DNA from 2 places in the Maribacter aquivivus genome. Region 1 is predicted to be linked to the other one. Evidence: riboswitches for the same ligand, from Rfam matches in the RefSeq annotation. Region 1 holds a riboswitch; the other holds the start of a gene.

What was found. A riboswitch is a leader RNA that binds a small molecule or an ion and turns the genes downstream of it on or off. The one in region 1 is predicted to bind S-adenosylmethionine.
Region 2: linked by a shared signal. The riboswitch ahead of BUC31_RS11895 (Na+/H+ antiporter NhaC family protein) and the one ahead of BUC31_RS18480 (homocysteine S-methyltransferase family protein) in region 1 are both predicted to bind S-adenosylmethionine.

The regions. Positions count from the first base shown of each region.
Region 1 covers NZ_FQZX01000004.1:79,799-84,961, reverse strand. The annotation lists gene cobA (uroporphyrinogen-III C-methyltransferase) at 1-531, shown strand, start outside; gene BUC31_RS18485 (NAD(P)/FAD-dependent oxidoreductase) at 626-1,687, shown strand; SAM riboswitch class I at 1,846-1,958, shown strand; gene BUC31_RS18480 (homocysteine S-methyltransferase family protein) at 2,077-3,081, shown strand; gene BUC31_RS18475 (four helix bundle protein) at 3,130-3,477, shown strand; gene metH (methionine synthase) at 3,474-5,163, shown strand, end outside.
Region 2 covers NZ_FQZX01000002.1:348,321-353,483, forward strand. The annotation lists gene BUC31_RS11895 (Na+/H+ antiporter NhaC family protein) at 1-1,073, opposite strand, end outside; SAM-I-IV-variant riboswitch at 1,121-1,219, opposite strand; gene BUC31_RS11900 (serine hydrolase domain-containing protein) at 1,460-2,497, shown strand; gene BUC31_RS11905 (SPOR domain-containing protein) at 2,513-3,259, opposite strand; gene BUC31_RS11910 (response regulator) at 3,403-3,780, opposite strand; gene BUC31_RS11915 (thiamine pyrophosphate-dependent enzyme) at 4,158-5,163, opposite strand, start outside.

The sequences.
Region 1 (5,163 bases):
GGAGATCCGTTTGTATTTGGTCGTGGTTCTGAGGAAATGGAATATGCAGCATCGCATGGTTTAGAAGTTGCCATGGTTCCTGGTATTTCCTCTAGTTTAAGTGTACCGGCATATCAAAATATTCCAGTAACAAAAAGAGGAGCGTCAGAAAGTTTTTGGGTAATTACGGGAACAACAAAAGAACATAAACTATCAACAGATGTTGCCTTAGCAGCTAAAAGTAGTGCTACTGTAGTAATACTTATGGGGATGTCCAAACTACCACAGATAGTAGCATTGTTTAAAGGCGAAGGTAAGTCAGACATGCCTGTTGCAATTATTCAGAATGGAACTCGTGAAAATGAAAAGGTAGGTATAGGCACTATAGAAACTATTGTTGATGTAGTGGAAAAAGAAGAGTTATCTAATCCTGCTATTATTATAATAGGGGAAGTTGTAAGGCATAGAGAATCACTGATGAAGGCAAAGCTTGAATATTCAAGTAATGAGAATGTCAGGTTGAGTCCAGTAGAAACCTCATTGAGTAAATAGTAATAAGTAAGTAGTTTAAATATAAAGTAGAATTTAAAGAAGTAGCATAGGGAGTGAAGACTCAATACTAGCTGCTCTATATCAATAAATAGTTATGATTAAAACAGATATGCTCATTATAGGAGCGGGACCAACCGGATTGTTTACGGTGTTTGAAGCAGGATTGTTAAAATTAAAAACACATTTAATAGATGCGTTGCCACAACCAGGTGGACAATGTTCAGAGATATATCCAAAGAAGCCTATTTATGATATTCCGGCATTTCCAGAAATCCTTGCGGGTACTTTGGTAGATAATCTAATGGAACAAATAAAACCTTTTGAGCCAGGATTTACGTTAGGCGAAAGAGCGGAAACTTTAGATAAATTGGAAGATGGTTCTTTTGTAGTAACGACAAATAAAGGAACGCAGCATAATGCGCCAGTAGTAGTTATTGCTGGTGGTTTAGGTTCTTTTGAACCAAGAAAACCACCTATCGAGAACATTGTAAATTTTGAGGATACCGGTGTTGCTTATATGATTAAAGATCCAGAAGTATATCGCGATAAAAAGGTCGTAATTTCTGGTGGTGGAGATTCTGCTTTAGACTGGGCTATATTTTTAACAGATGTGGCTTCAGAGGTGACTTTGGTACATAGAAGAGATGAATTTAGGGGCGCTTTGGATTCTGTTGAAAAAGCAGCTGAATTGGCTAAGCTTGGTAAAATAAAATTGATTACTAAAGCTGAGGTTAAAGAATTACATGGTAAAAATCAACTTGAGGCTGTAGTTATAAAACATACAGATAAAGAGAAAGAAGATACCTATTTAGAAGTTGATAATTTTATTCCGCTTTTTGGTTTATCACCTAAATTAGGTCCTATAGGTGATTGGGGCTTAGATATTCATAAGAATGCGATTAAGGTAAACAACGCAAAAGATTATCAAACAAACATACCGGGAGTATATGCAATTGGCGATGTAAATACATACGAAGGTAAACTGAAATTGATATTGTCAGGTTTCCATGAAGCTGCAGTAATGTGTCAGTATGCATACCAACAAATCAATCCGGGTAAACGATATGTAATGAAGTATACTACCGTTGGCGGAGTCGAAGGATTTGATGGTTCTAAGAAAGAAGCTAAGAAAGAAGTAGTACAAAGTATAGCCTAAAATACTTAAGTAATATGGCAGAAACCTCTGATTCTTTAATGATTCAGAGGTTTTTTTATGACAATTCCCCAGAATTTCGTTAACTAAATAACCTATTGAAGTTTTGGATAAGAGCATACTGTGCCGTTACTTTGCAATTAGTTCATAAATATATTGAAACGTTATCAAGAAAGGTGGAGGGACTAGACCCATTGAAACCTTGGCAACCCTTTCCAATATGGAAAAGAAGGTGCTACATTCTATCTTTATTCTGCTTACTTCTGCAGAATGTGTTATTTAAAATAGCATTACAAAAGACAGATAACTTAAGAAAAGGCATCTAGCCTAACTTTCCTTACTTGATTTCGAATTAGTTTTTTATTGGATGTAGAATCTTTTTACAACGTAAAATGAAGGATATAAAAGAAATTTTAAAAGAGCGAATTCTCATATTAGATGGTGCCATGGGTACGATGCTACAACGCTATAAATTTACTGAGGAAGATTTTAGGGGAGAACGTTTTAAAGAATGGGAACACCCTTTACAAGGCAATAATGATTTATTATCGCTAACCCAACCTGAGGCAATTGCTGAGGTTCATCGTAAATACTTTGCTGCAGGGGCAGATATTGTGGAGACCAATACATTTTCGGGTACAACAATTGCCATGGCAGATTATTACATGGAAGATTTGGTGTATGAGCTTAACTATGAATCTGCACGTATTGCGAAAAAAGTAGCTGATGAATTCACTGCGAAAGAACCTAATAAACCACGATTTGTAGCTGGTAGTATAGGACCCACAAATAAGACGGCAAGCATGTCTCCAGATGTAAATGACCCAGGATATAGAGCCGTGTCTTTTGATGAATTAAGAATAGCCTATAAACAACAAGTTGAAGCTTTGTTAGATGGTGGTTCAGATTTATTATTGGTAGAAACCATATTTGATACCTTAAATGCAAAAGCAGCTTTATTTGCTATAGAAGAAGTAAAAGAGGAAAGAAATATTGATGTGCCAATTATGGTGAGCGGTACAATTACCGATGCTTCGGGTAGAACATTGTCCGGACAAACAGCGGAAGCTTTTTTAATATCCATTTCACATATTCCAATTTTATCGGTAGGGTTTAATTGCGCTTTAGGCGCAAGTCAGCTGGTACCTCATTTAGAAGTATTATCTAAAAAAAGTGAGCATGCAGTTTCTGCACACCCTAATGCAGGTTTACCAAATGCGTTTGGGGAATATGATGAGACTCCAGAGCAAATGGCAGCACAAATAAAAGAATACGCAGAAAAAGGATTAGTAAATATTGTAGGAGGTTGTTGTGGAACAACACCAGAGCATATTACGGCGATAGCAAATATGGTGGCTAAATATGAACCTAGAAAGTTGACAGTTGTTAGTAAATAAATCGTTTTTCGTTTCTCGTTAATGGTTTATCGTAGTTATAAAAATTAAATGGATTATAAAGATTTAGACATTTGGGTGCAGGCTAGAGTACTTGTTAAAACAGTTTATGTTTTGACAAAGTCCTTTCCAAAAGACGAACAATTTTCTTTAACCTCGCAGGTTAGACGATGTGTTATTTCTGTACCATCAAATATTGCAGAAGGTTGTGGAAGGCAATCCAATAAGGAGACTATTCATTTTTTACATATAGCGAGAGGTTCTTTATATGAGCTGGAAACGCAGTTGATTTTAGCCGGAGATTTAAATTACATTTCAGATATAGATAACGTTTTGAAAGAAATAGAAAGAGTTAAAAAGTTGTTGAACGGATTCATAAACTATCACAAGAAATTATGAGTACAAAAAACGAACAACGAGCAACGAGCAACGAGCAACGCTTTTTAAAACTAAGCGGATTAGAACCCTTGATTGTTACCCCCGAGACTAACTTTATCAATGTTGGTGAACGAACAAATGTTGCAGGTTCTAAAAAGTTTCTTCGTCTTGTAAAGGAGGAGAAATTTGAAGAGGCACTGGCGGTTGCAAGGGAGCAGGTAGAAAATGGAGCGCAGGTTATCGACATTAATATGGATGATGGTCTGATTGATGGAAAAGAGGCCATGGTCAAATTTTTGAATTTGGTCATTGCCGAGCCAGATATTTCTCGTGTTCCTATTATGATAGATAGTTCTAAATGGGAAATCATTGAGGCTGGTTTACAAGTAGTGCAGGGTAAGTGTGTAGTAAACTCTATTAGTTTAAAGGAAGGTGAAGTGCAATTTTTGCATCATGCAAAATTGATTAAAAGATATGGTGCTGCGGTAATCGTGATGGCATTTGATGAGGTTGGACAAGCAGATAATTATAACCGACGTATTGAAATAGCAAAGCGTTCTTATGATGTTTTGGTAAATAAAGTCAATTTTGCACCAGAAGATATCATTTTTGATTTAAATATTTTCCCTGTTGCTACAGGTATGGACGAGCATAAATTGAATGCTCTCGATTTTATCAGAGCTACAAAATGGGTTCGTGAAAACTTACCACATGCAAGTGTTAGTGGAGGTGTCAGTAATGTTTCGTTTTCGTTTAGGGGAAACAATCCTGTGCGTGAGGCAATGCATTCTGTTTTCTTGTACCATGCTATTAAAGCAGGTATGAATATGGGTATCGTTAACCCAAGTATGCTAGAGGTTTACGATGATATTCCTAAAGATTTATTAGAACGTGTAGAAGATGTTATTCTTAATAGAAGAGATGATGCAACAGAGCGTTTACTAGATTTTGCAGAGTCTGTAGTTGGTAAAACAAAAGAAAGTAAGATAGATTTATCTTGGAGAGAAGAGCCATTACAAGATAGAATTACACGTGCCTTGGTAAAAGGTATTGATCAATACATAGTAGAAGATGTAGAAGAAGCCAGATTAGCTGCCGATAAGCCAATTCAGGTTATTGAAGGAAATCTAATGACCGGTATGAATGTGGTTGGTGATTTATTTGGAAGCGGAAAGATGTTCTTGCCACAAGTAGTGAAATCTGCCCGAGTAATGAAGAAGGCGGTAGCTTATCTATTACCATACATAGAAGAAGAAAAGTTATTGAATCCGCAAGAAGGAGATTCTGATAATGCAGGTAAAATATTGATGGCAACCGTTAAAGGTGATGTGCATGATATTGGTAAGAATATTGTTGGTGTTGTTTTGGCATGTAACAATTATGAGATTGTTGACTTAGGAGTCATGGTGCCACCAGAAAAAATAATTGCAGCCGCCATTGAGCACAATGTAGATATTATAGGACTTAGCGGATTGATTACGCCGTCATTAGATGAAATGGTGCATTTAGCGAAGGAAATGGAACGTAAAGACTTCAAGATTCCGTTGTTAATTGGTGGTGCAACCACAAGTAAAGCACATACGGCAGTAAAAATTGATACGCAATACAATGAAGCTGTAGTGCATGTAAATGATGCGTCTAGGGCGGTAACCGTTGTGGGAGATTTGCTTCAAAAAGATACTTCAAAAGGCTATAAAAAGAGCATTA
Region 2 (5,163 bases), on a different contig from region 1:
GTTTTTGCAATAGGACCAGCAATAATAATGGACACCGTATTATTCGCAATCGCCATATTAATGGTACTTACTAAAGTGGCAATACCAAATTGTGCTGACTTCTTATTTTTAATCAGTTTTTTAATATTGACCAATATAAATTCGATGCCTCCATTTCTTTCAACCAATGCAGCTAAGCCACCTGTCAATAATGACAATAGAAATATTTCAGTCATATTGGTAAATCCGGTATACGCGATTTTAGTTGATTCTATCAGGGTAAAGTCTCCGTAGGCAATTCCTAATGCACCTGCTACAATTGTACCTAACAATAAAGTTACAAACACATTAACTCCCACAATCGAAAGAATAATAACTAATACATATGGCATAATTTTTATGATGGAATAATTATAAACTGTGGTTTCAGTTACGACGGACTCCAACCCCAATCCCTGAAATACTAAAATAGTTATGGTGAATAACGCTGCAGGTACCGCTATTTTAATATTCTGCTTAAACTTATCGCTCATTTTACAACCTAACGATTGTGTAGCTGCAATGGTGGTATCTGAGATGACAGATAAATTATCACCAAACATACTACCACCTAACAAGGCACCACATAATATTGCCAAATCTGCACTGCTTTCATCTGCAAAACCAACTACAATGGGTGCCAATGCTACAATTGCACCAACTGATGTTCCAGTAGAAACAGATAAAAATCCAGCAATAATAAAGATGCCTACATAAATATATTGAATGGCTATGACATCTAAACCAAGGTTTACAATAGCATTTACACTGCCTGTTTCATTTGTAATAGCCGCAAAAGCACCAGCTAACAAATAAATAAGACACATGGTCAATATCTTATCATCTCCACAGCCTTTCAGTAGTGTATTAATTTTAGAAGAAATGGTTTGCCTAAATAATATAAATGCGACCACTATACCAACTATTACCGCAATAGGAGCTGGTAAAGCATAGAAATCATTCTGATATATACCTACCCCTAAAAACGTAAATACAAATACGAACAAGGGTATTAAAGCTGAAAATTTGGGAGTTCTGTCTTTTGTGTTTGCCATTTCTTTCTTTGTTCTATAAAGGAAATAGTAGCAAATAAGTAGACACATGAGTTAACATTTGTTCCAACTAATTGGCTTATCTATTTAGCACCTTGCTTGTTATTGCAGGTTGCTATCTCCTTTTTTTGAGATTCTTGATAATTATTTAAGGCGGCAAATGTAGTCTATAAATCTTTCTACTAAATCTTAAAAAAGGTTAATTTATTTTAATAGAATTCCTATAGAAACACTCCTACATAATTACCTTAAATTTAACTTCAATTATTATTTCATTAACAACCTTGCGTATTTTAATGGTCGAAGTTTGGCATCATAACATCAACTAATTCAATTATTTACACCTGAAGAATCATTACTTAAAAGCTATTGCTGTAACATTTTTATTATTGACAGCCTTTTCTTGTACGACAGAAGTTGACGAATTTGGAGAAGATTTTGATCGAGACAAAATGGATATGTTTTTCACTAGAATTGAAGAAAAAAATTTAGGCATGGGCAGTATTTCAATTTTCAAAGATGGAAAAGAAGACTATCAAAATTCTTTTGGATTTATTGATATTGAAAATAATATGGAAGCCAATTCAGCTTCTAAATATAGAATAGCTTCCATTACAAAAACATTTACTGCAACCATTATCATGCAACTTGTTGAAGAAAATAAATTAAGCTTAGAGACTACACTTGACAACTACTTTCCAGAAATACCCAATGCCGAAATTATTACTATTGAGTATTTACTAAGACATAGAAGCGGACTTTTTAATTATACAAGTGGTGAATTCGAGGCAGGAAGAAATTTTGAATCTGCCACACGCTCAGAACTTATAGACTATTTCATAAGTAGCGGAACCATTTTTGAACCTGACGACAGGTACGAGTATTCAAATACCAATTATGTTTTATTATCTTTTATAATAGAAGATTTAGATGCCAAAACATACGACCAATCTTTAAATGATAGAATAGCTGTTCCTTTAGAACTGGTAGATACTTACAATGGTGAGGTTACTAATTCTGAAGACAATGAAGCTTTTTCATATTTTCTTGAAAATGATAATTGGACACCTATTTTAGAAACGCATTATACATTATTACAAGGCACTGGTTCAATTATATCTTCAGCTAAAGGTGTAAATATCTTTTATCAAGCTTTATTCGACGGCAAGCTAATTTCAGAAAACTCATTAAGTCTTATGACAAATATGGTAGATGGTTATGGATTTGGTCTAAATTCTCCTGCTTTCTATAATAAACAAGGATTTGGACATACTGGAAGTATTGATGGTTATAGATCATCTACAGTATACTTCCCTTCTGATGATGTCACAATAACGTATGTATCTAATGGTGTAAATATGGTACCGAATGATATTTTAATTGGTGCGCTGAGTATTTATTCTGGTTTAGATTATGACCTGCCTTAAAATAGATGAGATAACCTAACGTTTTTTGACCCAAGAATCAATACCGAATGCTTCGTTTAATTCTAGTACAAGTTGCTTTCTTTTGGCTTCATTACCACAGTCAACAGGAACCCCAACATAGATCAATCCTTTTGGATATGCCCCTTCATCATAAGTATAGCCCAATGTTTTAAGCTTTTCTATAATTGTATTTTTATTATTAGGGTCTTTAAAAACACCTACCATTGCAATACAATTTAAAGTAGCATTAGAAGTAGCTACAGGTACTGTTTTAGTAACTTCCGGTAGCTGCTCGACTTTCTTAGTTGCAGAAATTTCAGCTTCTTTTTTTTCAATAACTGGAGTCTCTATGTCTGCTATATTTTCTTCGGATGCACCTTTAGATAAACTTTGAACTTCAGTTGTTATCTCTTCTTTTAGATCGACATTTATTTCCTCTTCAAAATCAGAAACGGTAAGTATAGTATCAGAAATTACAACTGCAGTACTTTTATTATGATCGTATGCATCTTTTACCGGGATAGTTATGGGAACAAATGTATCAGAATTAGAGTATACATAGTCGCGACCTTCAGAATGATAAGAATCGGGTAGTGGTGTTTCTTCTGTAGTATCAATATCTGTGGCAGTTACAGAACTATCTTCCTCTTTATTAAACATATACATGTAAATAAATGCAGAGAAAATTGCGATTACGACAATGGCTATTACAAAATCCCATCTGCCTTCTCGGCTACTAAAAATATCTTTATCGGGGGTCATGGTTATGTGTTTGTTATGAAGTACAATTATTTACCTAAAAAAGTAAATATAACCAATCTGATGTTTATGTATATAATTTACCCTTATCTTAAGATGTTTAGGGTGAAAATTCTTTTAAAATGTAGTTCATTTAGAATGTATCATTATGCACTTACTTTCTTTCCGTAGATCTTATAATAAACCAAATCTAGAGCCCTGTGAAGTTCACTTTTTGTAAATGGCTTACTAACAAAATCAACACAGCCAAGTTCTCTAGCAACAACTTCAAATTCTTGTTTGGTAGAACTTGATATAAATGGCAAACGATCAGCGAACATTTCTAGAAAAGAGAGTCCGTTCATACCAGGCATTTCTATATCTGACATCACAACTTGTGGTTTCGCAATTTGTATATGCACCCAAGCATCATAAGAATCTTCAAAAGTAAGTACACTACGTACTAACGGATGAGTTTTGGCAAGTTTCTCTGCTAGCGACAACCAAAGATGGGAGTCATCTACGATTACTAATTCGAGCTTCATAATTTAATGAGTTTGAGTTTTGAGAGACGAAAATTACTGCTATGCCTCATTCTAGAAAATAAATTCGGATGAAAGGCTAAAAACTTGCTTGAAATGTTAAATATACATTTCAACGCCATTATAACATGAAAAACTTAATTATTGCATATCAGACTAACATGCTGGTTTAATCGATTAGTGTAATCGAATAAATCTATCAATTAATACTATTCAAACTATGCGCTCAACATTTTCCTATTTCTATTAAACCATTTAGCCAAATGTTATACATGAATAGCCATTGAATAAAAAAGATTCTTTGTACCCAACATTAGATACAAAGAATCTTTACAATATAAGTAGTATAACATTCAAAGACTACCTCAACAAACTAACCACTAATCAAAATACGATTGTAATTCCTTTTTTAAATTACTCCATTGCTTTTTATCTCCACTAATTACCTGTCCTACTTCCTTTAATTTAGAAGTTCCAAAACCAATAGCTTCTTTTATTCCAATATGAGGAGGTAAGGACAATGCTCCACTACTAACTACGGCATCTATAATAAAAGGCTTTTTACTATTCTTTGCCTGTAGTACAGCAGCATCAATATCTTTGGCATGTTCAACTCTTACACCATCTCCACCACATAATTTAGCATACTCGGCAAAATTGACATTGGTTTCATGCAATGCATCTAGACTAGCCGCTAAGCCAACTTGTTCCATTTCTAGTTTTACAAAGCTCAATTCAGAATTATTAAAGATGAGCACTTTTATAGGCAACTCATATTTAACGGCTGTTATAAAATCTTGCATCGCCATATTAAAAGCACCATCACCACTCAGACACCAAATTTCTTGTTTAGGATTAGCCATTTGTGCTCCAATTGCAGAAGGTAAGCCCACTGCCATAGAACCGTGATTAAAAGAGCCTATTAAACGTCTTTGACTATAAAAAGAAATATGATGAGCGGCCCAAATAGCAGATGTTCCTGTTTCTACCGTAAAAATGGCATCATTAGAAGCGTGTTCGTTTACTAAATCTGCAAATATCTGCGGGTGTAGAGGTTCATTTTCACGAGTAGGGGAAGCCTGCTCTTTCATGTTCTGTCTCCAGTTCTCAAAATTCTTTTTTAGCTTATCAATAAAAGTGGTATCCTCTTTTTGTTCAACTTTAGGGTTAAGGATTTCTAGGAAAGAAGAGATATCACTCCATACGCCTAAAGACACAGCGGTTCTATTACCAATATTTTCTTGGCGAATATCTACTTGAATTGTTTTTGTTTCATGTGGAAGGAAATCGATATACGGAAAATCTGTTCCCAGCATCAATAGCAAATCACACTTCATAACCGCATTATATCCAGATGGGTTTCCTATCAATCCGGTTAACCCAACT